DNA from 3 places in the Methylovirgula sp. genome. Region 3 is predicted to be linked to each of the others. Evidence: predicted binding sites of a transcription regulator. Region 3 holds the regulator's gene; each other region holds the start of a gene.
What was found. The regulator PhoB, encoded in region 3, activates phosphate uptake and scavenging genes when phosphate is short. The targets are predictions, from matches to a motif close to TGTCATNNANCTGTCAT.
Positions count from the first base shown of each region.

Region 1 (10,303 bases), 400 kb from region 3:
AAGCCTCGTACGCCGACCGCGTGGGGCGCGAATATTGGTAGCCGAAATTCATGATATCGTGGACGTAATCACAGACTGCCTGCACGCGCCCCCAGCCCGGCGCCATATTTCCGAAGAGGCGCCAAGCCTCGTCCGTCAGCCGATCGGTCTCGCAATAGCGGCTGCCAAGGAGGAATTGCAGCGTCTCGGCGGGAAGCTCCTCAACCGGATGCTGAACGGCCGCCGGGAGTGCGACGGCATCCCATTCGCCGGAGTCGCGGACAATCGCATCAGTCAAGATCTCGAAATGACCGGCCGGCGCGAGGAAGCGATAGCACCAATTGCCGAAACTATCGCGATAGCCTTCGAGCGGAACGCTCGGGCGCGTGATGACATAATCGGGCTGTTCGAGATCGGAGGCGCGCGAATAATGCACGTTGAGCGCGACGATCATCGGCGTCGGCTGCGATAATTCAAAACTGAGGTCGCAACCAACTTTGATGCGGATCATGGGACTTTCCTGCGCGAGAGAGCCCGGGCTGGAAAGATACAAAGCAAGTCCCACGCCGGTCTGCGACAACCCTTGGCTTGGCTTTAAGTTCCGCACCCACGCCCTTCGATCAAGATCGAAGGGCGCATATCTTTAGCCGATCTGGCCGTGGCAGTGCTTATATTTCTTGCCCGAACCACACGGGCAGAGTTCGTTGCGGCCAACCTTGCCCCAGGTCGAAGGGTCAGTTGCGACCCGCTGCTCCGGCGCCGCGCTTCGCTGAGCCTGCGGTTGCAGCGCGACCGGCGCCTGCGCCTGCGGTAGCGCCGCGGCGGGGGGCGTCAGCGCCTCCATGAAATTTGCCGGCGTCGTCAGCGAATCGAAGCTCTGCGCCTGCAGCGGCGGCGCCTCATAGGCGATCTCGACGTGGTTCAACTGCGCCGTCGTCGTCTCGCGGAGTTGCGTGATCAATTCGCCGAAAAGCTCGAAAGCCTCCGATTTATATTCGTTCAGCGGGTCGCGCTGCGCCAAGCCGCGCCAGCCGATCACCTGGCGTAGATGGTCGAGCGTGACGAGATGTTCGCGCCAGAGATGATCGAGCGATTGCAGAAAGATCTGCTTCTCGACATAGCGCATGAGGCCGGCGCCATTCTTCTCGATGCGCGCCGCATAAGCCTCGTCGGACGCCTGTTCCAGACGCTCGCGCAAAATTTCGTCGGTAATGCCTTCTTCCTTCGCCCAATCGGCAAGCGGCGGCGTGATGTTGAGCTCGGCTTCGACGGCCTTCCCCATCTCCTCGATGTTCCAGGTCTCGGGATAAGCGTCGGCGGGCGCATGTTTGCCCACGAGATCGTCAACGACACCGTGGCGCATGTCGGTGACCATTTCTTCGAGCGTGTCCTGCCCCATGATGTCGCGGCGCTGCTCGAAGACCACCTTGCGCTGGTCGTTCATGACGTTGTCGTATTTGAGAATGTTCTTGCGCATGTCGAAGTTGCGACCTTCGACCTTTTGCTGTGCCTTCTCGAGCGCCTTGTTGATCCAGGGATGGACGATAGCCTCGTCCTCCTTGAGGCCAAGCCGCACCAGCATCGAATCCATTCGATCCGAACCGAAGATGCGCATGAGATCATCGGTCAGCGCCAGGAAGAATTTCGAGCGGCCTGGGTCACCCTGACGGCCGGAGCGGCCGCGCAACTGATTGTCGATGCGGCGGCTCTCGTGGCGCTCGGTGCCGATGATGTAGAGACCGCCGGCTTCGAGCGCCTTTTCCTTGAAACTCGCGACTTCGGCGCGGATCTCAGCTTCCTTCGCGTCGCGTTCCGGGCCTTCCGGCAGACCGGCGCATTCCTGCGAAACGCGCATTTCGACGTTGCCACCGAGCTGAATGTCGGTGCCACGGCCCGCCATATTGGTCGCAACGGTGACCGCGCCCGGCACGCCGGCCTCGGCAACGATATAGGCTTCCTGTTCGTGGAAGCGCGCGTTCAACACGGCAAAAAGTTTCGCCGGCTTGCCAGCGCGTGCCGCGGCATAGAGCGGCTGCAACGCGGCCGGAGCGGCAAAGTCGATCTGCTTATAGCCTTTGGTCTTCAGAAATTCGGCCAGCGCCTCGGACTTCTCGATCGAGGTCGTGCCGACGAGCATGGGCTGCATCTTTTGATTGGCAGCATCGATCTCGGCGACGATGGCGCGCAATTTCTCTTCGGCGGAGCGATAGACCTCGTCATCCTCGTCGAAGCGGCTCACCGCTCTGTTGGTCGGAATTTCGACCACGTCGAGATTGTAGATTTCGGCGAATTCATTGGCCTCGGTCGAGGCCGTGCCGGTCATGCCGGAGAGCTTTTTATAAAGCCGGAAATAGTTCTGGAAGGTGATCGACGCGAGGGTCACGTTCTCCGGCTGAACCTGCACGCGCTCTTTGGCTTCGAGCGCCTGATGCAGACCTTCCGAATAACGTCGGCCGGGCATCATGCGGCCGGTGAATTCGTCGATGATGACGACTTCGCCGTTGCGGACGATGTAATCCTTGTCGCGCTGGAAGAGCTTATGCGCGCGCAAGGCCTGATTGACATGATGGACGATGGTGACGTTGCCCGCATCATAGAGCGAGCCGTTTTCCTCGCTCATCGCACCGCTTTCGCGCAACAATTGCTCGATATGCTCGTTGCCAGCCTCGGTGAGATTGACGGTCCGCTGTTTCTCGTCGAGGTCGAAATCCTCCGCGGTGAGACGCGGGAGCAATTTGTCGATCGAGTTATAAAGCTCCGACTTATCGTCCGACGGGCCGGAGATGATGAGCGGCGTGCGCGCCTCGTCGACCAGAATGGAATCGACCTCGTCGACCACCGCGAAGGCATGGCCACGCTGAACCATCTGGTTCAGCTCATATTTCATGTTGTCGCGCAGATAGTCGAAGCCGAATTCGTTGTTGGTGCCGTAGGTGATGTCGGCGGCATAGGATTCGCGGCGCTCGTTATCGTCCTTGCCGTGAACGATCGTGCCGACGGTCATGCCGAGGAACTTGTAGATGCGCCCCATCCACTCGGCATCGCGCGTGGCGAGGTAATCGTTGACGGTGATGACATGGACGCCGGTGCCCGGCAGCGCGTTGAGATAGGCGGCGAGCGTCGCGACCAGGGTCTTGCCTTCGCCGGTGCGCATCTCGGCGATCGCACCCTCATTGAGGACCATGCCGCCAATGAGCTGGACATCGAAATGGCGCTGGCCAAGCACGCGCCGTCCGGCCTCACGCACCGTCGCGAAGGCTGGCACGATCAAATCGTCAAGGCTTTTACCCGCTGCGAGTTCGGCGCGGAACTTTTCCGTCTGCGCCCGCAATTCTTCATCGGTAAGTTTCTGAATTTCCGGCTCGAGCGCGTTGATCGCCGCGACCTTCGCGCGATATGTCTTCAGACGCCGTTCGTTCGACGACCCAAAGATTTTCTTAGCTACCGAGCTAAACATTCAAAGCCCTTTCGCGGACGACGCGACGTTCAAACCCTTGATATAACGGATGCGGTGCGCCCCTGCGCACGCGGGGCCCATGCAACCGAGCCGACGCTAACTTCAGACTTAACTGCGTCTGTTCCAACGCGGCGAAATCGAAAGGCGCCAACCTGACGGCGGCGCATTGCCGCGACCCCGACGCTGGGCTGCTGGAGAGATAAGAGGGGGGGTCCGCCTTGTCAATCAAGCCCGTTCGCGAGGCTATTTTGCCATTTTTCCAGTTTCGGGCTTGGCGGATGATCGCGGCACATTTAAGCCCGAATTGCCGTTCACGAGCGGCCCAACTAGCCAAGTAACTGGCAGCCAAGCGACCTATGGTGAGGAGCCTCCGCATGAATTTTCCGAAAAAATTGCACGTGGGCGCCCTTAGCGTCGGCTTGATGCTGGCGACATTCGCCCCGATCGCGCAGGCCGAGGCGGCGCAGGTGCTGGCGACAGTCAACGGCGTCAACATCACCGATGACGATCTGCGCATCGCAGCGGAAGACCTCGGCGATAGCGTGCCGCGTCAACTCGATGCCAAGGGGCGTCAGCAATATCTGCTCGACTACCTGATCGACGGCACGCTCGTGGCGCAAAAGGCGCAGCAGGAAAAGCTCGATCAGGGTCCGGACTTCGCCAAGCAGCTCGCCTATTATCACTCTAAGATTCTCATGGAAGCGCTGCTGACCAAGATCGCCCGCGAGGCGGTGACCCCGGATAATCTGCAGAAAACCTATGAGCAGGCGGCCAAAGCGCAAAAACCCGAACAGGAAGTGCACGCCCGTCACATTCTCGTCGCGACGGAGGCCGAGGCCGACGCGATCGAGAAACGGCTGAAGGCCGGCGAGGACTTCGCCAAGATTGCCAAGGAATTGTCGAAGGATACCGGTTCCGACGGTGGCGACCTCGGCTGGTTTACACGCGAGAAGGTGGTGCCGGCTTTTGCCGACGCGGCTTTCAAGCTGAAGCCGGGCGAAATCTCGCCGCCCATTAAGAGTGAATTCGGCTGGCATGTCATTCAGGTGCTGGCGATCCGGGATACCCAGTTCCCGCCCTTCGATCAGGTCAAGAATCAGGTGACGTCTTACGTCGTCCAGAAGGCGCAGACGGAATATGTCGAGAACCTGCGCAAAGAGGGCAAGATCGTCCGCTTGACGCAATCCGCCGCGCCCGTCCCGCCGGCTTCGATTCCTGACAAAAAGTAAGCGCGGTTTCGGCGCCGAAATTTCATCGACCCGTTACAGATGATCGGCTATGCACGGGCCTCACTCAGATGGCCCTTGCATGTCCGATCAATCCAAAGTTTCCCCGCTCGCTCCGACAAGCTTTCCCGACATCCCGCCGGTTGATGGCGTGCGATTCGCGACGGGCGCTGCCGGCATCCGCTACAAGGGCCGCACCGATGTGATGCTCGCGCTGCTCGATAAGGGCACGGAAGTCGCGGGCGTCTTCACCAAATCCAAATGCGCATCGGCGCCGGTCGATTGGTGCCGCGCGCAGCTCGGCCGCGGCAAAGCCCGCGCGCTCGTCGTCAATTCCGGCAATGCCAATGCTTTCACCGGCAAGACCGGCGCCAAAGCGGTGAAACGCACGGCAGACCTCGCCGCCACTGCCGCCGGCCTGCGCGCGAACGAAGTCTTCATTGCCTCGACAGGCGTCATCGGCGAACCGCTCGACGCCGAGAAATTTGTCGGCGTGTTCGAGACGCTGGTGAGCGAAGCCGCGCCCGATGGGCTCTTCGGCGCCGCCAATGCGATCATGACCACGGACACGTTCCCCAAGGTTGCGACGGCCAAGGCATCGATCGGCGGCGTCGAAGTGACGATCGCCGGCATGGCCAAGGGCGCCGGCATGATCGCGCCGGACATGGCGACCATGCTCTCCTTCATCTTCACCGATGCACCGATCGCCGCCAACGTGCTGCAAAAGCTTCTCGATAAAGGCGTCGAGCCGACGTTCAACGCCGTCACCGTCGATGGCGATACATCGACGTCCGACACACTGCTCATTTTCGCGACGGGCGCGGCGGCAAAGCATGGTGCCCCGCGGATCGACAAAGCGAGCGACCGGTGGCTGAAGGATTTTCGCGAGGCGCTCGACAATGTGCTGCGCGATCTCGCCTTCCAGGTTGTGCGTGATGGCGAGGGGCGCGCGCAAATTTGTCAGCATCACGGTTAAGGGCGCGGCAAATCGAAAATCGGCGAAGATCATCGCCCGCTCGATCGCCAATTCGCCGCTGGTCAAGACGGCGATTGCCGGCGAAGACGCCAATTGGGGTCGCGTCGTGATGGCCGTCGGCAAGGCCGGCGAACCAGCCGAACGCGATCAACTTGCGATCTGGTTCGGTGACATTCGCGTCGCGCACAAAGGGCTGCGCGATCCAGCTTATGACGAACAGAAAGTTGCAGCGCTGATGCGCCTGCCGGAGATCGCCGTCCGCGTCGATCTCGGCGTCGGCCCGGGCGAGGCCACGGTTTATACGTGCGATCTGACAAAGGAATATGTCGAGATCAACGGCGACTATCGCTCGTAATCACGCCGCGGCGCTCTCGCCGGCGTCGCCGCCGTAATAGGCGATGTAGCGCTGCTCGATTTCAGCGATCGGCATCACCGTGAACACATCGATCGTGCCGAATTGCGGATCGATCACCGCGCCTTCGCCGAATTTCGCGCCGACGCGCAGATAGCCCTTGATGAGCGGCGGCAACGCGGCCAACCCCCGGCGCTGGTCGATCGCGCCCTTGTCGAGCACATCCATCGGCACCGCGCGGCCAGCGCGCGGACGCACCTGCCATTCGTTCTCGGCGGAGGCGTGATGATGCAGGAAGCTCAAGGGCAGCGCCAGGGCAAGCGGGTTGATACCGGGCAGGCTGGCGCAACCGAACATCACATCGACGTGGTAGTGCTTGATGTAGGTCCAGAGGCCGCGCCACAAAAGCTCGATCACGCGCTTCGAGCGGTATTTGGCATGAACGCAGGAGCGGCCGAGTTCCAGGAATCTCTTGCCGGAATGGCGGGCCAGCAGCGGCGCGATGTCGAACTCGCCCTCGCTGTAGAAGCCGCCATGTTCCGCCGCGACCTCGCTCCGCAGCAGCCGATAGGTGCCGACGATCTTCGGCTTGACCCGGCCAAAAGCATTGCGGGCGGCGAGATCGACGATCAGCAGATGATCGCAGAATTTGTCGAAGGGGCAGATATCGCGCCGCACCAGTGCCCCCGGACCGTGGGCGATGGCGCCGCCTTCTTCATAAAAGACCTTGTAGCGCAGCCGCTGCGCCTTGCGGATTTCCTTGCGGCGGGCGATGCGGATTTCGAAATTGCCGAACCGGCCCAACACCCGCGGCACATCGCCGGGCGCCGCGCGCTTGGCGCGCATCAGGCGCCGCGTCGGTGAGAAGGGGATGACGGCGCCGAAGGACGGCTCTATCGGCCACATGTTTTATCGAATCATCCGCTCAGATATGATCCGGCCAAGCTAACCAGCCCGAACGAAACTTTGATGACGCGGGGTTCCGCGCCCATCCGCCAAGGTCTTATCCCATTTCGTACCTGATTTCACGCAGCCTTTTATGGGCCGGGGTTTGCCTGAGGGCGGCAGCGCTGTTCCTGACAATTTTCAGCTCATTTTTGCTGTTCGCGCCCATTCAATGGGTGCTGCTCATGGCCGCGCCGCGCCACAGTCAGGTCTTGCCGCGGCTTTTCTACGGGACGGTCCTCTGGCTGGTGAACGTGCGGGTGAAGGTGAGCGGTCGGAAACCCGGCGAGATCGCTGCCCTGGTGGTTACCAATCATGTCTCGTGGACGGATATTCCAGCACTCGGCGCGCTATTCCCGGCCGCCTTCGTCGCCAAAAGTGAGGTCGGGCGCTGGCCGATCATCCGCACGTTCGCGCGGCTCGTGAATACGATCTTTGTCGATCGAACCGCGCGGCGGACGATCCCAGCGACGAATGCCGCCATGCTGGCGGCGATCGCGAAGGGCGTGCATGTCGTCCTGTTTCCCGAGGCGACGACTCATGCGGATGGGCCGCACCTGTTTCATTCCGCGCATTTCGCAATCGTCGAGGACTTGGAGAAAAGCGGGCAAGCTTACGCTATCCAGCCTATCGCGATCCGCTATTCGGCGCCCTATGCGCCCTGGATCGGCGATGACGCGCTGCTGCCGCACGTCATCACGCTGATGAAAAATCCGCCTCTCACCTGCGAACTGATCTTCTGCAATCCAATTGTGCTCACAGCCCCGTTGACGCGCCGCGCGGTGGCGGAAGGATGTTTCGAGCGGATTACGGCAGCCTATCGCGCCTAAACCTCGATTAGCCCGCGCTTCTTGAGCAACGGCTCTGTCGCGGCCGGACGGCCACGGAACGCCACATAGGCCGCCTCCGGATCGGCACGATTGCCGGCAGAATAGACATATTGTTTCAGACGCGTCGCCACGGCGGGATCGAAAATATCGCCCGCTTCCGCGAAGGCAGCAAAGCCATCCGCATCGAGAACTTCCGACCACAGGTAAGAGTAATAGCCCGACGAATAGCCGTCGCCGGCGAAGACGTGGGTGAAATGCGGCAGACGGTGACGCATCGCGATCGCCGCCGTCATCCCGAGTTCTGCGAGCTTGGCCTGCTCGAACGCAACAATGTCGAGATTGTCCAAATCTGGCGTGCTATGCAGCGCTAGATCGACGAGCGCCGAGGCGGTATATTCAACAGTAAGAAAACCCTGATTGAACTGCCGCGCCGCGATGACCCTCTGAATCAGAGCTTCGGGCATCGGCTCGCCTGTCTGATAATGGCGCGCGAAGTGGCGCAGGATTTCGCTTTGCTCGAACCAGTGCTCGTAAAGCTGCGAGGGGAATTCGACGAAATCCGACGCGACATTGGTGCCGGCGAGCGATGGGAACGTCACGTCCGACAACAGCCCATGCAACGCGTGGCCAAATTCGTGGAAAAGTGTGCGCGCGTCATCGAAGCTTAAGAGACAAGCCTCGCCGGGCGCCGGCTTCACGAAATTCAACACATTGACGATGATCGGCAGGATCTCGCCGTCGAGCTTCTGCTGATCGCGATAGGCGCCCATCCAGGCGCCGCCATGTTTCGAGGCCCGCGCAAAATAATCGCCAATGAAAAGGCCGATGGTGCGCCCCGCAACATCGCGCACGGTCCAGACGCGCGCGTCGGGATGATAGAGCGCGATATCTTTGCGTTCCTCGAAGCTCAGGCCGAAAAGCTTTTGCGCGGTGAAGAAGACCGCGGCAATCATCTGTTCGAGCGGCAGGTATGGTTTGAACGCCGCCTCGTCGAGATCGAACGCCGCCTTGCGGCGCTTCTCGGCATAATAACGCCAGTCCCACGGCCGAAGCGTGAAATTGCCGCCTTCCGCCGTGACGAGGTCTTGCAGCGCCGCCTGTTCGCGCAAAGCGCGCGCGCGGCCGCGTGTCCAGACTTCATCGAGCAAGCTTTGCGCCGCGGCCGGACGTGCGGCCATCATGTCGGCAAGGCGATAATCGGCATAGCTGGCATGGCCAAGGCGCCGCGCTTTTTCGGCGCGCAATTTCACCATCTCGGCCGCGATGGCGCGATTGTCGCTCGGGCCATCATTCTCGCCGCGCGCGACCCAGGCGCGAAACACCTGTTCGCGCAGATCACGCCGTGATGACATTTGCAGGAACGGCTCGATCGACGAGCGCGCCAGCGTGACGACATATTTGCCTTCGTGGCCGCGTTGCGTCGCTGTCTCGGCGGCGGCAGCGCGCTGCCAATCCGGCAGGCCCTCGAGATCGGCTTCGTCGAGGATCAACGCGAAAGCATTCTCATCGGCGAGCACGTTCTGCGAAAATTGCGTGCCGAGCGTCGCAAGTCTTTCGCCAATCTCGGCGAGCCGCGCTTTCGCGTCTGGCGATTGCCCGGCCCCGGCGCGACGGAAGCCAATGTGATGACGCTCCAGCGCGCGCAATTCCTCTGTGTCGAGGCCAAGCGTGTCTCGTTGCTGCCACAACGTATCGATCCGCGCGAACAGCGCATCGTTGAGATGAATTTCGGACTCATGCGCGGCAAAGAGAGGCGCGACATCGCGCTCAACCGCTTCGATGTCATCGTTCGTATCAGCGCCAGTGAGATTGAAGAAGACACTCGCGATCCGGCTGAGAAGCTGACCCGAGCGCTCCAGCGCCACGATCGTGTTCTCGAATGTCGGGTTCGCCGGATCATCGGTGATCGCGGCAATCTCGGCTTTATGCGCGGCGAAAGCCTGCGCGAAAGCGGGCGGAAAATCATCCGGCTTGATCGCCGCGAAAGGCGCCAGGCCAAACGGGCCAGTCCAGTTTTCGAGCAGGGGATTTTGCGTGTCGTGCGTCATCGGTCATCCAAATTGATTGATCCGATGAATATGGGCGACCGGACGTCGCCGCGCTACCTCTTCTCAATCAGCGCGGGATTTCTTACGAAAAACCGGCGTCCGCTTTTTCGTATCCCGCTATCTCTGCGTGAGAACCGTCCGGCAGGCGGCGGGGAGATCAGCCAGCGTCAACGCCGGCCGCGGCCGCACTGGGCCAAGCTGTGGACGCGGATGCAATATGCCCTCCGAAAACCAATAGGCGAGCGATGCATGGTCGCACCCGTCGCCCGGTGGCACCGGATCCTGCCCCTCGCAGGACGCTTCGCCAGCCGGACAGACAAGCCGGACATGGAAATGGTAATCGTGACCGAAGAATGGGCGCACCTTATGCAGCCAAGCGCGATCCGGCCCAGCCTCGCGACAGAGCGCTTTCTTGATCGCTGCGTTGACGAAGATGCGCTGGACCTCCGGGTCTTCGGCGGCGGCCTTGATCACTTCGAGGTGGCCCGGC
Region 1 is NZ_JBBCGP010000001.1:938,044-948,346, forward strand. Features, by position in the region: gene WDN02_RS04405 (transglutaminase family protein) at 1-487, opposite strand, end outside; gene secA (preprotein translocase subunit SecA) at 623-3,436, opposite strand; gene WDN02_RS04415 (peptidylprolyl isomerase) at 3,811-4,665, shown strand; partial or broken gene argJ (bifunctional glutamate N-acetyltransferase/amino-acid acetyltransferase ArgJ) at 4,745-5,993, shown strand; gene WDN02_RS04425 (GNAT family N-acyltransferase) at 5,994-6,896, opposite strand; gene WDN02_RS04430 (lysophospholipid acyltransferase family protein) at 7,121-7,765, shown strand; gene WDN02_RS04435 (M3 family metallopeptidase) at 7,762-9,813, opposite strand; gene mepA (penicillin-insensitive murein endopeptidase) at 9,931-10,303, opposite strand, start outside.
Region 1: the regulator PhoB is predicted to act here: its motif matches at 6,949-6,965, upstream of WDN02_RS04425 (GNAT family N-acyltransferase).

Region 2 (10,303 bases), 320 kb from region 3:
CGAAGAGAATCACGAGCAGAGCCGCCGATCAATTTGCAAGAAAACCCATCCCCAAGCCGCCAAATCCGGCAAAAACCAATACTGGCCGAGACCCAAAAATCACTCTTAATCAGTAGCTTGGTTGTTCTTCGCGGACGACGACTCGAAAGTGCCTGAGCGCAGCCGCTGCGAAGCGGCCACGTGCTCGGCATGTCCGGACTAAGCAGCGCCCGGACTGGCTTCTGCCAATCCAGCAAGATGCATGCTGACGGAGGCAAGCAGAATCTCGTGCGCACGGGTGACGATATCGTCCAGAGACGGCGTCTTCGCGAAAATCGCCTTCGCCTCCGCGAGCAAGTTCTCACGCGTCGGAAAGTGGGGGAGTTGGGCTATGTCCAGCGCGTCTGCCACGCGGCCATGCGCGCGACTGATGATGCTCCACAACGCAGAAAGCTCCGCTCCGGTGTGGGCAGATTTTATAGAGAGTGCGATTCGCTCAGAATTGAAACGCGATGCGAGTTCCTCAGCGGCCCGGCTGATGACACGCGACCCCAATCGCTGTTCGTTGCGCAGCACCTGTTCGGGAGGGGTCTTGAGTTGCCAGACGATCCCCGGCCAGGAGAGAACCTTCAAAATATAATAGGTCGGATCAAACTCCCACCACATGAAACCCTGTCGCACGCTACTCTGATAGGCGTGATGATTGTTGTGCCAGCCTTCACCCATCGTGAAGAAAGCCAGCAGCCAATTATTGCGGGAATCGTCGCCTGTCACATATCGCTTTTTACCGCGGACATGCGCGAGCGAGTTGATGCAGAAGGTGGCATGATAGAGCAGCACGGTGCTCCAGAAAAACCCCACGATCAGGCCCGACCATCCGCCAACGACAAAGCACAGTGTGGCGACTATGAAGGCTGGTACAAGTTCCAGACGATGGAGCCAGACCAGTTCGGGATAACGCGCGAAATCGGCAATCTTGGCGAAATCCGTCTTATCGTGCTTGCGATCAAAGACCCAACCGACATGACTATAAAGGAAACCCTTGTGCCGGGGCGAATGTACATCCTGATCTGTGTCAGAGTGCAGATGATGATGCCGGTGCTTCATAGCCCACCAAAGTACGCTTTTCTGCGCGCTGCTCTGAGCAAGAAAAGCCAGCAAGAACTGGAAAACCCTGCTGGTCGAATAGGTGCGGTGCGAAAAATAACGATGATACCCGGCGCCGATTGCAAAGATGCGCACCACATAAAGGGCGATACATGTCGCGACGGCCGTCAGGGTCACGCCCGACCAGATCGCTCCGATGCAGGCTATGTGGACAAGAATAAATGGAATGGCGGAGGGGTAAACAATGTCGTCGCCCTGACCAAGTTCAGAAGACATGCGAGAAGTCCCTTAGTTCTATCGTATTTTAATTTCCGGCACCTTGTGTGGTGTCTCAGCTCTTAAAGAGCGCTTTGGCCATTAGGCTGGGTCGGCAATCGCGGTCTTTTTCCTTTTCAGTTCCTCGTTGACTGCCGTCCAGGAATCGTCTTTAGCGGCCGCAGTTCGCTTTTCCTTTTCGCGGCCACGTTCGCGTTCCCTGATGACATCGAGAACGCTTTCATAATTATCGACATAGTCCTTCGCGTTGGGTCGTGCGTCACCCTTGGACGAAAGAGCCGCGGCTAGGATAGCTGCGACAAGTTTCTCGACGTCATTCATAAGGCTCTCCTATTCTATCCAGCATATAGTGATCTTGCCGGCTCGTCCGGCATTTATTCCGCCCAGACAAGGGTCTGGAAGCGTGCACGCGGCGACCGTCGACGCGCGGCCCCAGCCGTCGCTTCGATCAACGCGTAGTCTCAAACGCCGCCAGCGCGCGCTTGCGCGCGAAATCGTGCTCAACGATCGGCTGCGGATAGGTCTGGCCGAGCCGGACGCCGGCGGCGGCAAGCTGGTCTTGTGTCGCCTTCCACGGCTTATGGATCAACGCCGCCGGGAGTCGCGCGAGCTCCGGTATAAAGCGGCGCACATAGGCGCCGTCCGGGTCGAATCTCTCTCCCTGCAGGACCGGATTGAAAATACGGAAATAGGGCGCGGCATCGGCGCCCGAGCCAGCGACCCATTGCCAGCTCACCGCATTGTTGGCGGCATCGGCATCGACCAGCATATCCCAGAACCAGCGCTCGCCCTCACGCCAGTCGATGAGCAGATGTTTGATGAGAAAAGACGCCGTGACCATGCGCACGCGATTGTGCATCCAGCCGGTCGTCCAAAGTTCGCGCATCCCGGCATCGACGATCGGGTAGCCAGTCAGACCGCGCTGCCAGGCGCGCGAGGCCTTTGCATCATGGCGCCATGTGAGCGCGTCAAAGCGATTCTGAAAATTCGTCGTCGCGAGATCGGGATGATGGAAGAGAAGATGATAGGAGAATTCGCGCCAGCCGAGTTCCGAAAAGAATTTATCGAGGTCGGTCGAACTGGCTTTCGATGTCCCGCTCATCATCGCCGCCTGCGCCGCGTGCCAGACTTGCCGCGGCGAGATATGTCCAAAGTGCAGGAACGACGACAGGCGCGACGTTGCCGGCTTATCCGGCCGGTCGCGCGCCTCGGCATAATTCGGCAGGCCGCTTTTCAGAAAATGCTTCAACGCGGCATGTGCGCCAGCTTCACCCGGCGTCCAGGCTTCGCGCAGACCGCCGGCCCAATCGGGCTTGTGCGGTTCCAGATGCAGGTCGGCAAGCGCGACGGGCTCGATGCTTTTCGGTAAATCATGGAACGAGAACGTGCGCGGCGCTGCAAGCGGCGCGTCCGGCTCGCCCTTGGCGCGCAGTGCACGCCAGAATGGCGTGAATACTTTGAACGGCGCGTTGGTCTTGCGGGCAATCGTCCATGGCTCATGAAGCAGATTGGCGTTGAAACTTTCAGCGGCGATGCCGCGTTCTTTCAACGTGCTCTTGATCGCCGTATCGATCGTGCGACCGGCTTCGTCGTAGCGCCGGTTCCAGAAGATCGCGCTTGCATGGCCGGCGACGATAAGTTCTTCGATCAGCGATTGCGTTGCGCCGCGCAGAATGTGAAGCGCACCGCCGTGCTTTCTCAGGCTCTCACCAAGCGTCTTGAGTGCGCCATGCAGCCACCATTTCGTCGCGCCACCGGGCGCGCGCAGAGCATGACTTTCGTCGTCGAAAATATAGATGCAGATGAGCGGCTGCCCCGTCTGTCGCGCGGCGTGAAGCGCGGGGTTATCCGCGAGGCGCAAATCCTCGCGAAACCAGACGATGACGGGACTGCTTCTGTCATTCAAAGCCGCCCCGTCCTTTTCCTCAGCCCTTCTGGTGGCTCACGCGACACCGAAGCGGCTCATATCTCCGGGCCGATCGACCGTTGAACCAACACGGTGTCGGTCCATTCGCCGAACCGCAGGGCCACCGCTTGCAGATAACCGACCTGACGAAAGCCGCAGGTCTCATGCAGTCGGAGCGAGGCGACATTGGCGCTGTCGATATAGCCGATCATCTGACGGAAGCCGGCGTCGGCGCACGCCTGGATCATGGCGGAGAGCAGAGCGCGCCCGATGCCGATACTGAGATGATCGGGATGGACGTAGATCGAATGCTTGACTGTGAATCTGTAAGCCGGGCGTTTGCGGAATAGGACGGCGTAAGCATAGCCGACCACGGTGCCGTCGATCGTCGCGACGATATGGGGCAGCCTGTGCTTGCGCATGTTCTTGCGCCGCGCCTTCAGGTCGTCAGCATGGAACGGCGTCGGCTCGAAAGCGCCAAGGTTACCGACGCCGTTTGCGATATGGTGATGGTAGATGCCGAGCATGGCGGGCACGTCGTCGTCGTTCGACGGGCGCAGCACGATGGATGCGGCGGGTGACGAAGCTTGTTTTTCCACGACAGTCATTCTGGTGCGGTCACTCCTGCATCACATAGGTGTAGAAACGGATTGATCCATCTGGCTCGATCTCGCGATAGAGGCCTTGCACCTCGGCTTCGAAGCCGGGAAACAGGTTGGCACTCTGTTCGAACATCTTGAGGTAGTCCAGCATCGGCTTGGCCTTTGCACCGAGACGCTCGCCGGGCACGATCGTCGCGATGCCTGGCGGATAGACAACGAACAGCGTGGTCGCAACCCGCTCCGCGATCGCGCTGATCGGCAGATAATCGACCTTGTTGCGCACGAGGGCGCGTGCGGCCTCATGTGGGGGCACGACCATCTCGGGCAGGTGCGCCCGCGCGAATTGCTGGCGCTGGAGCGTGCTGACGTTGGCATCACGATAGAAGGCATGCATCTCGGCGCAGAGATCGCGCAGACGCAGGCCGCGGTAGCGCAGGGGGCGGCGGCCGACAAACTCCGGCATGACGTCCTCAAGCAGTGCATTGTCGTCGTGCAGGCGCTTGAATGCCGCAAGCGCGCTGAGCAGCGTGCCGGCCTTGCTGGACTCAACGCCAGGCGTCAACAGGAAGAGCAGCGAATTGAGATCGTTCTTCTCCGCGACGACGCGGTTCTCGCGAAGATATTGGGCCACGGTTGGCGCGGGGATGCCGTGGTCGGCGTAAGCGCCGGTTTGCCGGTCAAATCCCGGCGTCAGGAGGATCAGTTTGTTGGGATCGGTCATGGCGAAGCCCGCCGTCACATGGCTGAAGCCGTGCCACGCCGCGCCCGGCGCGAAGGCCCAATAGCGCGTGTCGCTGGCGAGTTCGTCCGTGCTGAGGCTTTCCCATGGGACTTCGCGCACTGGATCGCCGGGTTCGGCCCCCGGGATGGTGACGACATCGGGAACGAAGGGTTCGAAGAACCAGCGTCGCGCCGGATCGGCTTCCTTCAGTTCGTATTCGCGGCGGATCGCCCGCAGCTTTTTGCGGATCTCGATGCCAAGCCGGACCGTATCGTCCCAGAGGATCATCCCGGAGCGGCCCTTCATCATCTGCGCGCCGACGTCGAGCGATGCGAAGATCGGATAGAAGGGTGATGTCGAGGCGTGCTGCAGGAAGCTCTCGTTGAAGCGGCGATGCTCCACTCTGCGGCGCTGGCCCTTGATGTGCCGGTCCCTGACGTGGATTTGCGAGGCTTGCGAGAAGCTCGCGAGCTGCTTGTGCGTCGATTGCGTCGCGATAATGCCGGGCGAACCCTCCCCGAGTTCATTCAGCCCCATGGCGAAGCGGCCGGCATAAAGCGGATGGAACTTCATGAAGCCGGCCCAGGCCTCATCGAAAAGTACATAATCGCAGAGGTGACCGATCCGGGCGAGGATCATCTCGGCGCTGTAGATCGTTCCGTCATAGGTGCATTGCTCGATGACAGCAACGCGGAACGGCCGCGGCTTTTGCCACGCTTCGGGATCGGTCACATGCGGGTTGAGGCGGATCTTTTCCCGGATCGCCGCCTCGTCCAGCGCCTCGCTGTAGATCGGCCCGATCAGCCCATAGCAATTGCGGTCCGTCTCCAGATAAATCGGGATGCCGCCACTGATCAGCAGTGCGCCGTGGTGCGCAGCCTTATGGTTGTTGCGGTCGAACAGGACAAGGTCGCCCTCCGCCACAAGGGCGCCGAGCACCACCTTGTTGGACGACGATGTTCCGTTCAGAACGAAATAGGTCTTCTCCGCGCCAAAGATCGCGGCGGCCTCTTTCTGCGCCCTGAGGGCCGGCCCCTCATGGGTGAGCAGGTCGCCGAGTTCGAGAACCGAATTGTCGAGATCGTCCCGGAACACCGCTTCGCCGAGATGCTCGACGAAGATGCGTCCGATCGGGCTGCGATTATAGAAGATGCCGCCGTTATGCCCCGGGCACGTCCAGAGCTGGTTGCCTTCCTCGGCATAGTCGACGAGCGCCCCGAAGAACGGCGTCTTTAAAGTTCCCGCATATTGCTTGAGGCGGCTGATCAGATTGCGCGCAATGAACTCCGGCGTCTCTTCCGAGAGGAAGATATAGCCGTCGATAAAATCGAGCACCTCAACCGGGATATCCTCGAGACGCTTGCGGCGGACGAGGATCACAATCGGCATTTCGAGGCCGCGGCGGCGCATCAGATTGATCAGCGCGGCCGTCTTGCCCTCAAGCCCGCGCTTGCCCCAATCGACCACCATGCAGCCGATCGCGGCATCCGTTTGGACCGCGAGTTCGGCGTCCTCGACCCGCCGGGCTTTGACGACCTCGAACCCGTCATCCTCGACGGCTGCGACGATGGCCTGAAGGCGCATGCCCTCGAGGTCGTCGGCGTCGAAGCCGGGTGCGCAAAGTAGAAACGTGAAACGCTTGAAAAAATCCATCGCCATGCCGCCCCTTGTCCAGACGCTTGGTCGGATCGTTCCATGACAAAAGCATGACAGACTTCCATGACGCCGCGTTGTTCTTGGGACCGGCTGCTTTTGGTGGATCAGACGAGATTGGTTTCAACCGCGATGTTGCCGTGTGTCGCCTTGGAATAGGGGCAAATCCCGTGCGCCGTGCGGATCAAGTCCTCCGCGACCTCGCGGTCGAGGCCCGGCAGGCTGACGTCGAGGCGCGCGGTGAGGAAGAAGCTGCTGCCATCGAGATTGAGCTTGATCTCGGCGTCGACCGCCACTTGCGCCGGGAGCTTGATTTTCTTTTGCGTCGCCGCCAGCTCGATCGCGCCCATATAGCAGGCCGACCAGGCTGCACCGAAGAGATCCTCGGCTGCCGGGTGGGGCTAGGGTATCTTGATGTTCAGGAAGCCGTCGCTGCTATGGGTGGCGCCGTCATGGCCGTTGGTGTTGTGGGTCTTGCCGGTGAAGAGAACCTTGGCGGTCATGGAGGAAGTCCTTTCAGGTTTGGACCGGAATTAACTCAGTCTTTCTGGTGGCTCAGCGCCCAGACATAGGATGCGACGGCGACGATATCGGCGCTGGTCAGCGGCGCGCCGCCTTTGGCCGGCATGACGCCGGGATAATTCATCGGCTTCGGCACGCCGTCCGTGATCGTTTTTTCGAGGCCCGCGAGGCTGCCGTCGCTCCAGATTTTTTTCGGCGTTGTCAGATTGGGGCCTTGCGACGTGCCCTTGGCGTCGGAGCCATGACAGCCGGCACAGGTGCCGTAATCCACCTCGCCGTGGAAGATACGCTCGCCGAGCGCAAGCTGATCGCGCGTCACGCCCGGCGCCAGAGGCAAGCCGGCAATATCCACGCGCCCGGCATTGGGATGAATGCCTTCCGGCGGCAGCGGATTATTTGCCTCGGCAATGACATTCTCGGTGCCGGGCGCCGCGGCGACCCGTGCGTCCGGCGCACCGTGATAGGTCAGGCGCCAGATGCGGCCGTGGATGTCGTCGGAAATGTAAATCGCGCCGTCGAGCCCCGCAGCGAGGCCGGAAGGCCGGAAGGCGGCCCGGCCGGGTTCGACGTATTGGCCGGCAAAGCCGTCGGCGAAAATAACGAAGTCACCCGCTGCCTTGCCATCCTTCAGCGGCTGGAAGACGACGTTGTAGCCGCCCTGTGGCAGCGGCGCGCGATTCCATGAGCCATGGAAGGCGAGGAAGGCCCCGCCGCGATAGGCTGCCGGAACCTTCGCATCATTGTCGATCAGCAGATCGTTCGGCGCCCAATGCGCAGGAAAGAAAGCAACGGGCAGTTTCTTCGTGGCGCAGACGCCCTGCGTCTTGCCGCCGTCGCCGCCATATTCCGGCGCCAGTATGAGCTTCTTCTGCAGGCCGTCGTAATAGCATTCCGGCCAGCCGAAATCGTCGCCCTTGTTTGGCTGGAGGAGCAATTCGGCCGGTAGTTCGGCGCCTTGCCTCGGATTATAGAGCGACGGCCAGTTCTGCCAAAGCTGATCGCGGCCATGCTGCGTCACATAGAGGCGGCCGGCGGCATCGAAGCTAAAACCTTCGCCATTGCGTATGCCGGTTGCATAGCGTTCCGCAGGCGAGAATTTCTGCGCTGTCTTATTGGCGTCGTAGCGCCAGGTGCCACCACGCGTTTCGAGTTCCGTGCAGGGTTTGATGCCGGGCGAGTTCTGCACCCGGTTCTGGCCCTGGCAGCTATTCGTCGCCGTGCCCATGTCAATGAACATGTTGCCGGATTTATCGATGATGAACGGGTGCATCGGATGGTCGCCGCCGAGCGGCATGCCGGAGAGGACGATCTTGTATGTGTCCGTCGGCGCGATCGCGTCTTTCGGCAGGGCGAAGCGCACGATCTTATCGTTCTCTTCGGCATAAAGGCCGCCGTTGTAATAGTAGATGCCGGTGCCACCGGCCGAGCCTTGCGCAATGCCGTCGCCGAAGCGCTTGACGATGTCCGCGTGGCCCGTCTCCTTGCTGTCCTTCAGCGCGAGGAGGAAGCCACCCGCCGGCGGCTTGTCGTTATCGTAATACACGCCGCTCCAGGTATTGATGTAGAGCACACCGTTCGGCGCGACGACCATCTGTCGCGCGTGGCCGAGCTTGTCGGCAAAGATCGTCGCGCACCAGCCGGGCGAGAGTTTCAGGCCGCCGTTATCGCCGGGGCAAGCATTCGCCGCTGCCGCGGGTGCGCTGGCAAACGAAAGTCCGGCGCCAAGCATCAGAGCCGTGGCCGCCAGAGCGTCGTGCGCAAAAGTGTGTGCGGTTTTGCGCGTTAACGACGCTCTGCATCTTTGAATATCGAGCATCTTATCTGCCTTCAGGTGAAGCCACCTAAAGGCAGGATGCTCGAGGGCACGTTTCAACATCGCAAACTCCTTATCGCGTCGGTCAAAAGGAAGCGGGGCTTTCGCCTCAAGGCTTCGGGATCGTCACCGGCACAAGCCGGAAGGGGAGAATGGGTTTGGGGCCGTCCTTGTCGGACAGATGCTGGAGCTGGCCTTCCGAAACCCAGGCCGTGTTGCCGCGCAAGGTGACGCTCGTCGGGCCATTCAGCCCATCCTTCAACGTCTCAATTGTCGCCTCGTTGCCGTCGAAGGTGACACGATCAAGCTTGCCAACGTCTTCGATCATCAGAAACGCATCGCCGCCGAGCGGCCGCAACGCGTCCGCCAGGCCGAGCGGCTGCGATGGGCTGGCCTGGCTGACAACGCCCGGTTTCCCGTTTTTCACCTCGATATGGAAGAGCTTGGCCTCGTTGAACGTATCGACGTAAAGGTCGCCGTCAGCACTGAAGGCGATCCCGTCGAGACCGACACCTTTCGCGGGTGGATTGAAGAGCGGGTCGCTATCCCAGACTTCGAGTTTTTGCGTCGCGGAATTGAGCTTGAGAATTTGTGGTTGCCAGGAGTTTGTCACATAGATCGAACCGTCGTTGCCAACGACGATATCGTTGCAGAAATTCTTCTTGCCGGGGAAACGGGCGCTTATTTTTCCGACGCCGGTCTTGAGATCGAAGCCCTTGAGCCAAGCACCGGGCACCTTGCTCGGCCCAGGGAGGCCGATCGCGGAAAGATCATTGGAGCAGACCCAGAGCGTCTGCGACTTTTCGTCGGCATGCACACCAAGCAACGAGCGTGTGCCGAATGCTCCCGGCTTGATCCATACGTCCGCGTGGCTCGCGCCCTGCGGAACGCGGAAGACGCCGCCTGCCGCGAAGCTTCCGACATAGAGGGTGCCATCCGCCGTCGACGTTACGCTCTCGGGGAAAATATTGTTGCCGGGCAGGATGATTTGGGCAGGCTCGGCCTTTGCAGTGGCGATGCTCAGCGCTGCGAGCGCGCCGAAAACGCTAGTTCGCCACAAATTTGAGCGCCGGTGTGTCGCGACTTTGGACATTAGCTCCCCCCGTCCAATGCGAGGGTCATGTATGCACCGGCCTGGCGCGCCGCCAGCCTTGTCTGGCAAGTTTCTAATCGCTGTCCGGCATGAAGAAAACGTGACGACAAATGCGCGTTATCTCATGCACGGCCAGCGTGTGAGCGCCCGCATCTTTGGCAAGTCGCATCGCATGCAATGTCAAGCGGCAGCGATCATCCGGAAAATGCCATGTTTACTTTTCGGCGTCTTTTGTCGCACCGCGTGTGACGGCGCACCATGGTCACATGCTATAGCTGGCGCCGCGGCCGTGACCCAATTGACACGGCGGTGCGAACCTTGGCTTAATCCGCGCCGCAAAGTCAGCCGTTCAATCTTCATCACGAGGCCTTTATGATGTCTACGATTTCGCGTCTGCGCGCTTTTTTCTTCATCATTTTGCTCGCGCTTCCCATTTCGGCCTGCGGCTACAATCAGATTCCGACCTTGCAGGAAAATGCGAAGGCCAAATGGGCCGATGTGCAAAACAATTATCAGCGCCGCGCTGACCTCATTCCTAACCTTGTCGCGACCGTCCAGGGTTATGCCAAGCAGGAAAAGGACGTGCTGGTTCAGGTCACAGAAGCCCGCGCCAAGGCGACGCAAGTGCATG
Region 2 is NZ_JBBCGP010000001.1:1,021,265-1,031,567, reverse strand. Features, by position in the region: gene WDN02_RS04875 (fatty acid desaturase) at 199-1,362, opposite strand; gene WDN02_RS04870 (hypothetical protein) at 1,444-1,683, opposite strand; gene WDN02_RS04865 (deoxyribodipyrimidine photo-lyase) at 1,811-3,268, opposite strand; gene WDN02_RS04860 (N-acetyltransferase family protein) at 3,325-3,876, opposite strand; gene WDN02_RS04855 (Orn/Lys/Arg decarboxylase N-terminal domain-containing protein) at 3,887-6,244, opposite strand; partial or broken gene WDN02_RS04850 (Ohr family peroxiredoxin) at 6,352-6,747, opposite strand; gene WDN02_RS04845 (c-type cytochrome) at 6,783-8,642, opposite strand; gene WDN02_RS04840 (hypothetical protein) at 8,689-9,672, opposite strand; gene WDN02_RS04835 (LemA family protein) at 10,045-10,303, shown strand, end outside.
Region 2: the regulator PhoB is predicted to act here: its motif matches at 6,287-6,303, upstream of WDN02_RS04855 (Orn/Lys/Arg decarboxylase N-terminal domain-containing protein).

Region 3 (10,303 bases):
TGCCCCGGGCTTCCACCTGATCCTCACCAACCAGCCGGGCGATGCGTCCTGGCCGATCACGGCAGCGACCTTCATCCTGTTGCCGAAGCAGCCGAAGGACGAGCCGGCCGCCAAAGCGGCGCTGAAATTCTTCGCTTGGGCCTTCGACAAGGGCGGTCCGGCGGCCGAGTCTCTGGACTACATCCCGATCCCGGCGGCGGTTGTGACGCTCATCAAGAAGACATGGGCGGATGACGTCAAGGGAGCTGACGGCAAGGCTCTGGTGAACTAAGCGGCTTCGCTTAGGAAGTTTGAGGCGCGGCGTCACCGCCGCGTCTCACGGTAAAGGACCGCCGCGGGCACAGATCGCCGCGGCAAGTCTCACGCATGACGCAGGCGCCGACATCCGGCGTAGATTGTGCGGCTTGAAAATAAGCGAAGCGCATCGCGAACGAATTTCTTGCGCTAAGTGCGGAGGCGACGTTTGGCGGATATAGCAGTGAAGAGTGGCCGCGTGATTGACGAAGCTGCCGCCCGCGCCCGCGTATTGACCGGGTTCAAGTTTCGCGACACCGCGTTTCGGTGGCTGACGCTCAGCGCCGCTGTCATCGTCCTGCTGCTCCTCGGCGGCGTCATCGCGACGCTGATCAACGGCTCGATTCCCGCCTTTAAAGCGTTCGGCTTCCGCTTTCTCTTCACCAATGTCTGGAACCCTGCCACCGGCCAGTATGGTGCCCCGGCGGCGGTCTACGGCACGGTGATCACATCCATCATCGCGATGGTCATTGCCGTGCCGATCGGCCTCGGCGTTGCGATCTTCCTTACCGAACTTTGCCCGCATGCCTTGCGCCGTCCGATTGGTACGGCGATTGAGCTTCTCGCCGGCATTCCTTCGATCATCTACGGGCTCTGGGGCCTGTTTGTTCTCGCGCCTTTCCTGCAGCAACATGTTCAGCCCTTGCTGATCGGTTTGTTCGCCAAAGTGCCGGTGTTCAATATCCTGTTCGCCGGGCCGCCCTACGGCATCGGCCTGCTGACGGCCGGCCTCATTCTCGCGATCATGGTCATTCCCTTCGTCTCCGCCGTGTCGCGCGACGTGTTCGACACGGTCCCGCCGCTCCTTAAGGAAGCCGGCTATGGCAATGGATTCACCACTTGGGAGGTGATCAGCAACATCGTCATCCCCTATACGCGGGTCGGCGTGCTGGGCGGCGTCATGCTTGGCCTTGGCCGGGCACTCGGCGAAACCATGGCGGTCACATTCGTCATCGGCAATGCCGACGTGATCCCAACGTCGCTGATGGCGCCCGGCACAACGATTTCCGCCGCGATCGCCAATGAGTTCACCGAAGCCGTTGACGAACTTTATACGTCGTCGCTGATCGAGTTGGGGCTCATCCTTTTCGTCATCACATTCGTGGTCCTCTCGATCTCGCGGCTGATGCTGATGCGGCTCGAGAGGCAGGCGGGGCGGTAATCATGGCACTTTACGAAAACCGCAAGCGCGCCAACGCCATCTGGCTCGGCCTCTGCTACGCCTCGGTCGTTTTCGGCCTGACGTTTCTGGTGCTCATTCTTATTACGCTTTTCTGGAACGGCTTCTCCGGCCTTTCGCTTAAAGTATTTACGCAAAGCACCCCGGCGCCAGATAGCGAAGGCGGTCTTCTCAATGCGATCGTCGGTAGCCTGATCATCACCATCCTTGGTGTCCTGATCGGTACGCCGCTCGGCATCCTCGCCGGCACCTACATGGCCGAATACGGGCGCAATTCGAAGCTCGCCTCGGTCGTGCGGTTCATCAACGACATCCTGCTCAGCGCACCGTCGATCGTTGTCGGCCTGTTCGTCTACCAGGTGATGGTGACGCGCATGGGACATTTCTCCGGCATTGCCGGCGCGGTGGCGCTCGCTGTCATCGTGATCCCGATCGTCGTGCGCACCACCGAGAACATGCTACTTCTCGTCCCGGGCTCTCTGCGCGAGGCGGCGAGCGCACTGGGTCTGCCGCGCTCAACCGTCGTGCAACGGATCGCTTACAAGGCTGCGCAGGCGGGACTGATCACCGGCGTTCTCCTCGCGATCGCCCGCGTCAGCGGCGAGACGGCACCATTGCTTTTTACGGCGCTGAATAACCAATTCTTCTCGACCGACCTCAATGCGCCGATGGCGAGCCTGCCATCGATCATCTTCCAATTCGCGATGAGCCCCTACAAAGGCTGGCAGAGCCTCGCCTGGACAGGCGCGCTCCTCATCACGCTTACCGTGCTCGGATTGTCGATCCTGGCGCGGACTCTCAGTTCGCAAGGACGTACACGATGACGACCGCAGGCCCTTCCGTAGTGGCAGCGACCACGCCGGTGAAAAAGGCTCTTCCGACGAAGATCGACGTGAAGAATCTGCAATTCTATTATGGCGCGCACCATGCGGTGAAGAACGTCAATCTCCCGCTCTACAGCAATAAGGTCACGGCGCTCATCGGGCCGTCCGGCTGCGGCAAGTCAACCTTGCTGCGCGTGTTGAACCGCATGTACGATCTTTATCCTGGCCAGCGGGCCGAGGGCGAGGTTTTACTCGACGGCACGAATATTCTCTCGCCATCGCAGGATCTGAACTTGCTGCGCTCGCGTGTCGGCATGGTATTCCAGAAGCCGACGCCCTTCCCGATGTCGATCTTCGACAATATCGCTTTCGGCGTTAAGCTTTACGAGCGCGTGTCACGCGCCGATCTCGAAGGACGGGTGGAAACGGCGTTGCGCGGCGCCGCGCTTTGGGAAGAGGTCAAGGACAAGCTCAACGCCAGCGGCCTGTCGCTCTCCGGCGGTCAGCAGCAGCGCCTGTGCATCGCCCGCACCGTCGCCATCCACCCGGAAGTTATCCTTTTCGACGAGCCCTGCTCGGCGCTCGATCCGATTTCCACCGCGAAAGTGGAAGAGTTGATTGACGAACTGAAAGATAAGTACACGATCGCCATCGTCACGCATAACATGCAGCAGGCGGTTCGCGTCTCCGAACACACGGCCTTCATGTATCTCGGCGAGCTCGTCGAGTTTGGACTGACGCATCAAATCTTCACCGCGCCCGAAAACCAGCGGACGCAGAATTACGTCACCGGCCGCTTCGGCTGAGGTTTCCGGTTTCAGGACCCTATTGCCATGACCGATCATACCGTCAGAGCCTACGACGACGAGCTCGAAGCCCTTGGCCGCAAGATCGCGGAAATGGGCGGCATCGCCGAGCAAATGCTGAGCAATGCGATGGATGCGCTCGCGACGCTTGATTCCGATCTTGCGCGCGTGACGATCTCAATGGATTTGCGGCTCGACGTGCTGCAACGCGACGTGGAAGAGCAGGCGATCCTGACGATTGCCAAGCGCCAGCCGCTGGCGGCGGATTTGCGCGAGATCGTCGCGGCGATCCGTATTTCCGGCGATCTCGAACGCGTCGGCGATCTGGCCAAGAATATCGCGAAGCGGGCGTTGAAGCTGTCTGGTGAGACGCGGCTCCCCCGCGCCATAGTCGGCCTGAAGTCGATGCATGAGGCGGCCGCGATGCTGTTGAAGGACGCGCTCGATGCTTATGCACTGCGCGATGTTGAACGCGCGCGCATGGTCTGGACGCACGATGTAGAACTTGATGCGCTAGAAGATTCGGTTTTCCGCGACCTGCTGACGTTCATGATGGAAGACCCGCGCAATATCTCGTTCTGCGCGCATCTCCTCTTCTGCTCCAAGAACATCGAGCGGATTGGCGACCATTCCACCAATATCGCGGAAACAGTTGTCTATTTGGTCACCGGAGAAAGTCTGCCGATGGATCGGCCGAAAGGCCCCTCGCCCGCGGCCGATTATCTGCCCATGCCGAAGTGAGTCCTAGATGAACGATCAGATCGTCTCAGTTCCGGATGCGCGCTCGCAGCAAGACGTGCGAACCGCGCCGCCCCGGGTCAATTCCGCCGCCGTCGCGCCGCCGCGTATTCTTGTCGTGGAGGATGAGGCCGCGCTCAGCCTGTTGTTGAGCTATAATCTCGAAGCCGAGGGCTTCATCGTCGAGCGTGTCGAGCGCGGTGACGAAGCGGAGTTGCGGCTGGTCGAGTCGCCGCCCGATCTCGTCATCCTCGATTGGATGCTGCCTGGCGTCTCAGGGCTCGAAATCTGCCGGCGCATGCGGGCACGCGATGCAACGCGCAGCCTTCCAGTCATCATGCTGACAGCGCGCGGCGACGAGAGCGAGCGGGTGCGCGGTCTCTCGATCGGCGCGGACGATTATATCGTCAAGCCATTCTCGGTTCCCGAGCTGATGGCGCGCGTACGCGCCTTACTGCGCCGCGCCCGTCCGGATCGTGTCGCAGCGCTGCTTATTGCAGGCGATCTTGCGCTCGATCGGGAAAATTGGCGCGTCAGCCGCGGCGATCGGAACGTCCATCTTGGACCGACCGAATTCCGCCTGCTCGAATATCTGATGGCCAAACCCGGCCGCGTCTTCTCGCGCGCGCAATTACTGGATTCGATCTGGGGTTTTTCGGCCGAGATCGACGAGCGCACCGTCGACGTTCATGTCGGCCGGCTGCGCAAGGCGTTGTCGCTGGTCGGCGAGCGCGATCCGATCCGCACGATCCGCGGCGCCGGCTATTCCTTCGACGAGACGTTCGGCAAGACCGAATAGGATTGCAGGTCGATACTGTGGCCGACGCTCGGCCACCCCCGCCTTGCATAGATCATCGCAGCTTAACGGCCACCGTGGTTTCCGTGTTACGCGCTGCGGATTTCGAACCGGGACCCTTCTGCAAATAGAGCGCGGCCCAGGTTTCCGCGCGGCGGCCAGCGATACGGGCACGCTGGCGGCGGCCTTTTGCTGCGATCGATGGGTCCGCATTCATTGTTGCTCCTCGACCATGCGCAGAAGCACGTGGATTCTTTATACGTGAGTGTGTTCGCCGTGTAACAGAATTCCGAAAAGCGTCCGCGTTCTCATTAATAACGGCGTTGTGAACCCAGCTCGTATTGTGCCGCTCACGTCAAAAGCTACGCTGGCCCGTGCGGCTTAAAATATATTTCCACGCCGTGATCGGACACCGGCCGCGCAGCGCATTATTGTTCGGGGATCTCTTGTGACCAAAGCCGTTTTCGCCGCCACGCTGATTCTGGTGTTTGCCGGAACGTTCACAGTGGCTATGCCGGCGCAAAGCTTCGCGCAGGTGACTGGCGGCGATGGTGCTACCGTCGCCACCGACGGCGGCGGCGGTGGTGGTGGTGGCTTCGGCGGCGGCAGTGGTGGCAGCGGCGCTCATGGCGGCGCCAACGGCGGCAATGGGACGGGTGGTCAAGGGTTGGGCCAGGGTGGCGGCGGCGCCGGTGTCGGCGGCGGCGGCGGCGGCGACAATGCCGGCTCTCCTGGGAGCGGGACGATTGATGTACTGACGAATACGGGCACCATCCAGGGCGGTGCGGCCACCTTCGCCGGCGGCGGCGGTGGCGCGGGTATTGGCGGTGGCGGCGGTGCAGGCGCCGGCGGTAACAGCGGCGGTGCCGCCGGCTTTACGATTACCAGTTCCACGATCATCAATTCCGGTATCATCGCCGGCGGCGATGGCGGCACCGACATTGGCGAAGACGGTAGTGGTGGCGGTGCAGGTATTGGCAGCGGCGGTAATGGCTTCAGAGGCGGCGCCATTGGTGGTGGTGACAACGCTGGCGGCGCTGGGCTCAATGGTCTCACAATTATCAATTCGGGGACGATTGAGGGCGGTAACGGCGGGGCTGGGACTGACAGCGCTGGTGCTGGCGGTGCCGGCATTGACGGCAGCGGGCTGACCGTCACCAATTCAGGTACAATCTCCGGCGGATTCGCCGATGGCGGCTCGGGGACGCAGGCCGACGCGATCGAATTCACCGGCGGCGCCAACGAAATTTCACTCTCCGGCGCATGGCATCTGAACGGCGGCATCGCGCTCGATACGACCAGCACGAACGTCACGTTCGTGCAGAGCTCTGCGGTAACTCTTGCCAACACAATCAGCGGACTAGGCGCTATTGTGCAGGATGGGCCGGGGACGCTGACGCTGACCGGTGCCAATACCTATAGCGGCGCAACGACGGTGAACGGCGGAACGCTGGAGGTGACGGGTTCGATTACCAGCAGCGATGTGACCGTCAACAATGGTGGCACGCTGGATGTGACGGGCTCGGTCTTCGATCCGACGATCAATTCTGGCGGGACACTGACAGGCACGGGTTCGGTCGGCGCGACGACGGTTAATTCCGGCGGCATTTTTGCGCCGGGCGATGGCACGCCGGGGTCGTCGGAGACGATCAACGGCAATTTGACGCTGGCGTCGGGCTCGACCTATCAGATCTATCTCAATCCGACGACATCGAGCCTCGCCAACGTCAGCGGCACGGCCGCGCTCGGCGGCACGGTGCAGGCAAACTTCGCCTCGGGCAGCTATATCTCCAAGACCTATACGATCCTGACCTCGGCGGGCGGCCTCAACGGCACGACCTTCTCCGGCGTGACCAACGTCGATCTCCCAGCGAACTTTACCGACTCGCTGAGCTATGATGCCAACGATGCCTATCTCAATCTCGTGCTGAACTATGTCCCGCCTAGCGCGCCGACTTACACCGCGCTCAACCGCAATCAGCAGAATGTCGCCACTGCGCTGGTCAATTCCTTCAACACCAACGGCGGCATTCCGACGAAGTTCGGCGCCCTGCCGGGCGCCGCTCTCTCGCAGATCGATGGCGAAGGCAATACGGGCGCGGAACATGCGGCGTTTCAGCTGGAAGGCCAGTTCCTGAACGTGATGCTCGATCCCTTTGTTGACGGGCGCGCCGGCGGCGGCGGCGAAGGTTTCAGCGCTTCGGCCGCAGGCACGCAAGGCCGTGAATCGGGCATGCTCGCTTATGCCGACGGTCAGACACTCCCAATCCTCAAGGGGCCCCCACCTGCGCCGATCTACACGCCGCGCTGGAGCGCCTGGGGCGCGGCTTACGGCGGGGTCAGCAACACCGACGGCAATGCCGCGACGGGCTCAAACCGGCTCAATGCCAATACGTTCGGCTTTGCTGGCGGCATGGATTATCATGTCTCGCCCGAGACGCTCTTCGGCTTTGCGCTCGCTGGCGGCGGCACCAACTGGAACCTCGCTAGTGTCAGTGGCAGCGGCCGCAGCACGGCGCTGCAGGCGGGCGTCTATGCGATCACCCATGCGGGTCCGCTCTATGGTGCCGCCGACTTCGGCTTCACCAACAATTGGTTCGACACCGACCGCACCGCGCTGGGCGATCAATTGCAGGCGAATTTCGGCGGCCAGAGCTACGGCGGCCGGCTCGAGGGCGGTTATCACCTCAGCAATCTGCCCATCGGCGTGACGCCCTATGCCGCGGTTCAGGCGCAGGAATTCGTCACGCCGGGCTACAGTGAAAACGACATCACCGGCGGCGGCTTCGGTCTCTCCTACAATGCGATGAGCGCCAGCGATGTGCGCACCGAGATCGGCTCACGCTTCGAGGAGGTCACGTCGCTCGACAATATGCCCCTAGCGCTGCGTGGAAAACTCGCCTGGGCGCATGATTTCGTCAGCAATCCATCGCTCAGCACGGCGTTTGAATCGCTGCCGGGCACGAGCTTCATCGTCAATGGCGCGCCGATTCCGCATAATTCGGCGCTGGTCTCCGCTGGCGCCGAATTGTTCCTCGCGCCGCATTGGTCGGTGCTCGCCAAATTCGATGGCGAATTCGCTGGTAATTCGCAAACCTATGGCGGAACCGGAACACTGCAATATACGTGGTAAAGCTCCACGGATTGCTTCGCGGGAGTTTGCCGCCGGCCGGACGTAGTCCGACCGATTGGCCTTGCGACGCTGATCAGGCCGATTGCAGGCGCCGGCGGCGATCCTGCACCGGCTGGTAGGCGATGCGGGCGTGATAGCTGCAATAGGGCCCGCTCTGATTGGCGCCCTTCTTGCCGCCGCAGAAGCGGAACTCGCCGGAGGATGGATCGCCCATCGGCCAACGGCACATGGATTCCTTCAGCTCCATGATTGTGACCATTTCGGACATCGGGATCACGACATCCTCCTCCCGCGGTGCCGGGAGATGCGCTTCGATCGGCTGCGATTTGAGCGCGAGCGCCGTATTCCCGCGCATCATCGGCGCGCTCATACGCTGGTGGACGACTGGCCGCGCCGTCTTCACCTTGGGCCGGACAGAGGCCGGAACCGCCGCCTTGACCCGCCCGGACATGCCGAGCCGGTGGACTTTGCCAATGACGGCATTGCGGCTGATGCCGTTTGCTAGTTCGCGCGCGATCTGGCTGGCGCTGAGCCCTTCGAGCCAGAGCTTACGCAGGAGCTCAATTCGTTCATCGGTCCAGGACATTCAGTCCTCCTCGATTTTGATCGGAAAGTTTGGCTGAACGCGATTGACGCAATCCGGCGCTCCTAAAGCGACGGGCGGAATCCGGAATCGACGCAGCGCCGGAAAACCGGCGTCGTACAAGAAGTTATGCATTTGAAAGGCCCGCCGCACGAGATGTCGTAGTCGACCTCTGGGAAGCTACACTAGCCGTTGAATCTTGCGCAAGAGTCGCCATGTCTTGCCGCACAACGTTTTCAACAAGCGTCCAGGTCGGACGGGCGCCCGCGTCATTGTGACTCGGGGCTGGTGGCGCGAAAGATCGCCGTTTGTGGTTGGGGCGATGATTTGACCGCTGTGCGCGGGCCCCGTAAAATACAAATTCGTGTTGCCGCTCCCCCGGGGCGGCACTTTTCTTTGGGAGATCGCCCAATCCGGCGTCACGGGCAGGACCGCGCACCGGATTCTTTGCTGGAGCTTTTGCCGTGGCCTCGTCGCTTCTACCCACCTATGCGCGCTTCAATCTCGCTTTCGAGCGGGGAGAGGGCGCCTGGCTCTATGCGACGAACGGCGAGAAATATCTCGATTTCGGTGCTGGTATCGCTGTTGTAAGTGTGGGCCATTCGCATCCGCATCTCGTCAAGGCTTTGACGGAGCAGGGCGAGAAGCTCTGGCACGTGTCCAATCTTTTCGAGATTCCGCAGGCGGAACGGCTGGGCGCGCGGCTTGCCGCGGAAAGCTTCGCCGATCTGGTGTTCTTTACCAATTCCGGCACCGAGGCGATGGAAGGCGCGATCAAGACGGCGCGTCGCCACCAATTCGTCAGCGGCCATCCGGAGCGCTATCGGATCATCAGCTTCCTGGGCGCCTTTCACGGCCGCACGCTCGCGGCAGTGGCCGCCGGTGGCAATCCAAAATATCTCGAAGGCTTCGGGCCGCCACATGAGGGTTTCGATCCCGTCCCCTTCGGCGACCTCGCGGCGGTGAAGGCTGCGATCACGTCGCAGACGGCAGCGATCCTCATCGAGCCGATACAAGGCGAGGGCGGCGTCCGCGTCGCGACACCGGAATTCCTCGAAGCCTTGCGCGCGCTCTGCGATGGGCACGGGCTTTTGCTCATCCTAGACGAAGTGCAAAGCGGCATGGGTCGCACCGGCAAACTCTTTGCCTATGAGCATTCGCGTGCTGCGCCGGACATCATGACTCTTGCCAAGGGCATTGGCGGCGGTTTTCCGCTCGGTGCGTTCCTCACCACGCGTAAAGTCGGTGAATGCATGACGCCTGGCACGCATGGCACGACCTATGGCGGTAATCCTCTGGCGACGGCGGTGGGCAACGCGGTGCTGGACCTGATTCTGGCCGATGGTTTTCTCACCCATGTCACCAAAATGGGCGCAGCGCTCAGCCATGGCTTGCGCGAATTGCAGAAGCGCTATCCTGACGTGGTCGAGGACGTGCGCGGCATGGGCCTGATGTCCGGCATCAAGGTTGCGGGGCCGGTGATCGAATTCGTCAACGCGACGCTGGCGGAAAAGCTGATCACCATCCCGGCGAGCGATAATGTCGTGCGCCTGTTGCCGCCGCTGACGGTCACCGAAGTCGAAATCGCGTTGGCGCTGACCCGGCTCAACGCCGTGGCGGAGACTCTTTCTGTGGCGCGGGCGAAGGCCGCGCGGCGGGGGGCCGCATGACCAGTTCGGCTTTATTGCTGGAAACCGCGCCGAAGCATTTCCTCGACCTCTCGGAAGTGTCGGCCGAGGAATTGCGGCGCATCCTGTCGCTCGCCGGCAAGATCAAGAGCCTGCGGCGTAAGGGTCATCTCGCCGACGTGCGGCCGCTGACCGGCAAAGTGCTGGCGATGATCTTCGACAAGCCCTCGACCCGCACGCGCGTCTCCTTCGATGTGGCGATGCGTGAGCTCGGCGGTGAAACGATCATGCTGACCGGCAAGGAAATGCAGCTTGGCCGCG
Region 3 is NZ_JBBCGP010000001.1:1,342,172-1,352,474, forward strand. Features, by position in the region: gene pstS (phosphate ABC transporter substrate-binding protein PstS) at 1-271, shown strand, start outside; gene pstC (phosphate ABC transporter permease subunit PstC) at 464-1,456, shown strand; gene pstA (phosphate ABC transporter permease PstA) at 1,459-2,298, shown strand; gene pstB (phosphate ABC transporter ATP-binding protein PstB) at 2,295-3,104, shown strand; gene phoU (phosphate signaling complex protein PhoU) at 3,132-3,845, shown strand; gene phoB (phosphate regulon transcriptional regulator PhoB) at 3,853-4,641, shown strand; gene WDN02_RS06625 (hypothetical protein) at 4,694-4,855, opposite strand; gene WDN02_RS06630 (autotransporter domain-containing protein) at 5,087-7,771, shown strand; gene WDN02_RS06635 (GcrA family cell cycle regulator) at 7,845-8,357, opposite strand; gene WDN02_RS06640 (aspartate aminotransferase family protein) at 8,819-10,024, shown strand; gene argF (ornithine carbamoyltransferase) at 10,021-10,303, shown strand, end outside.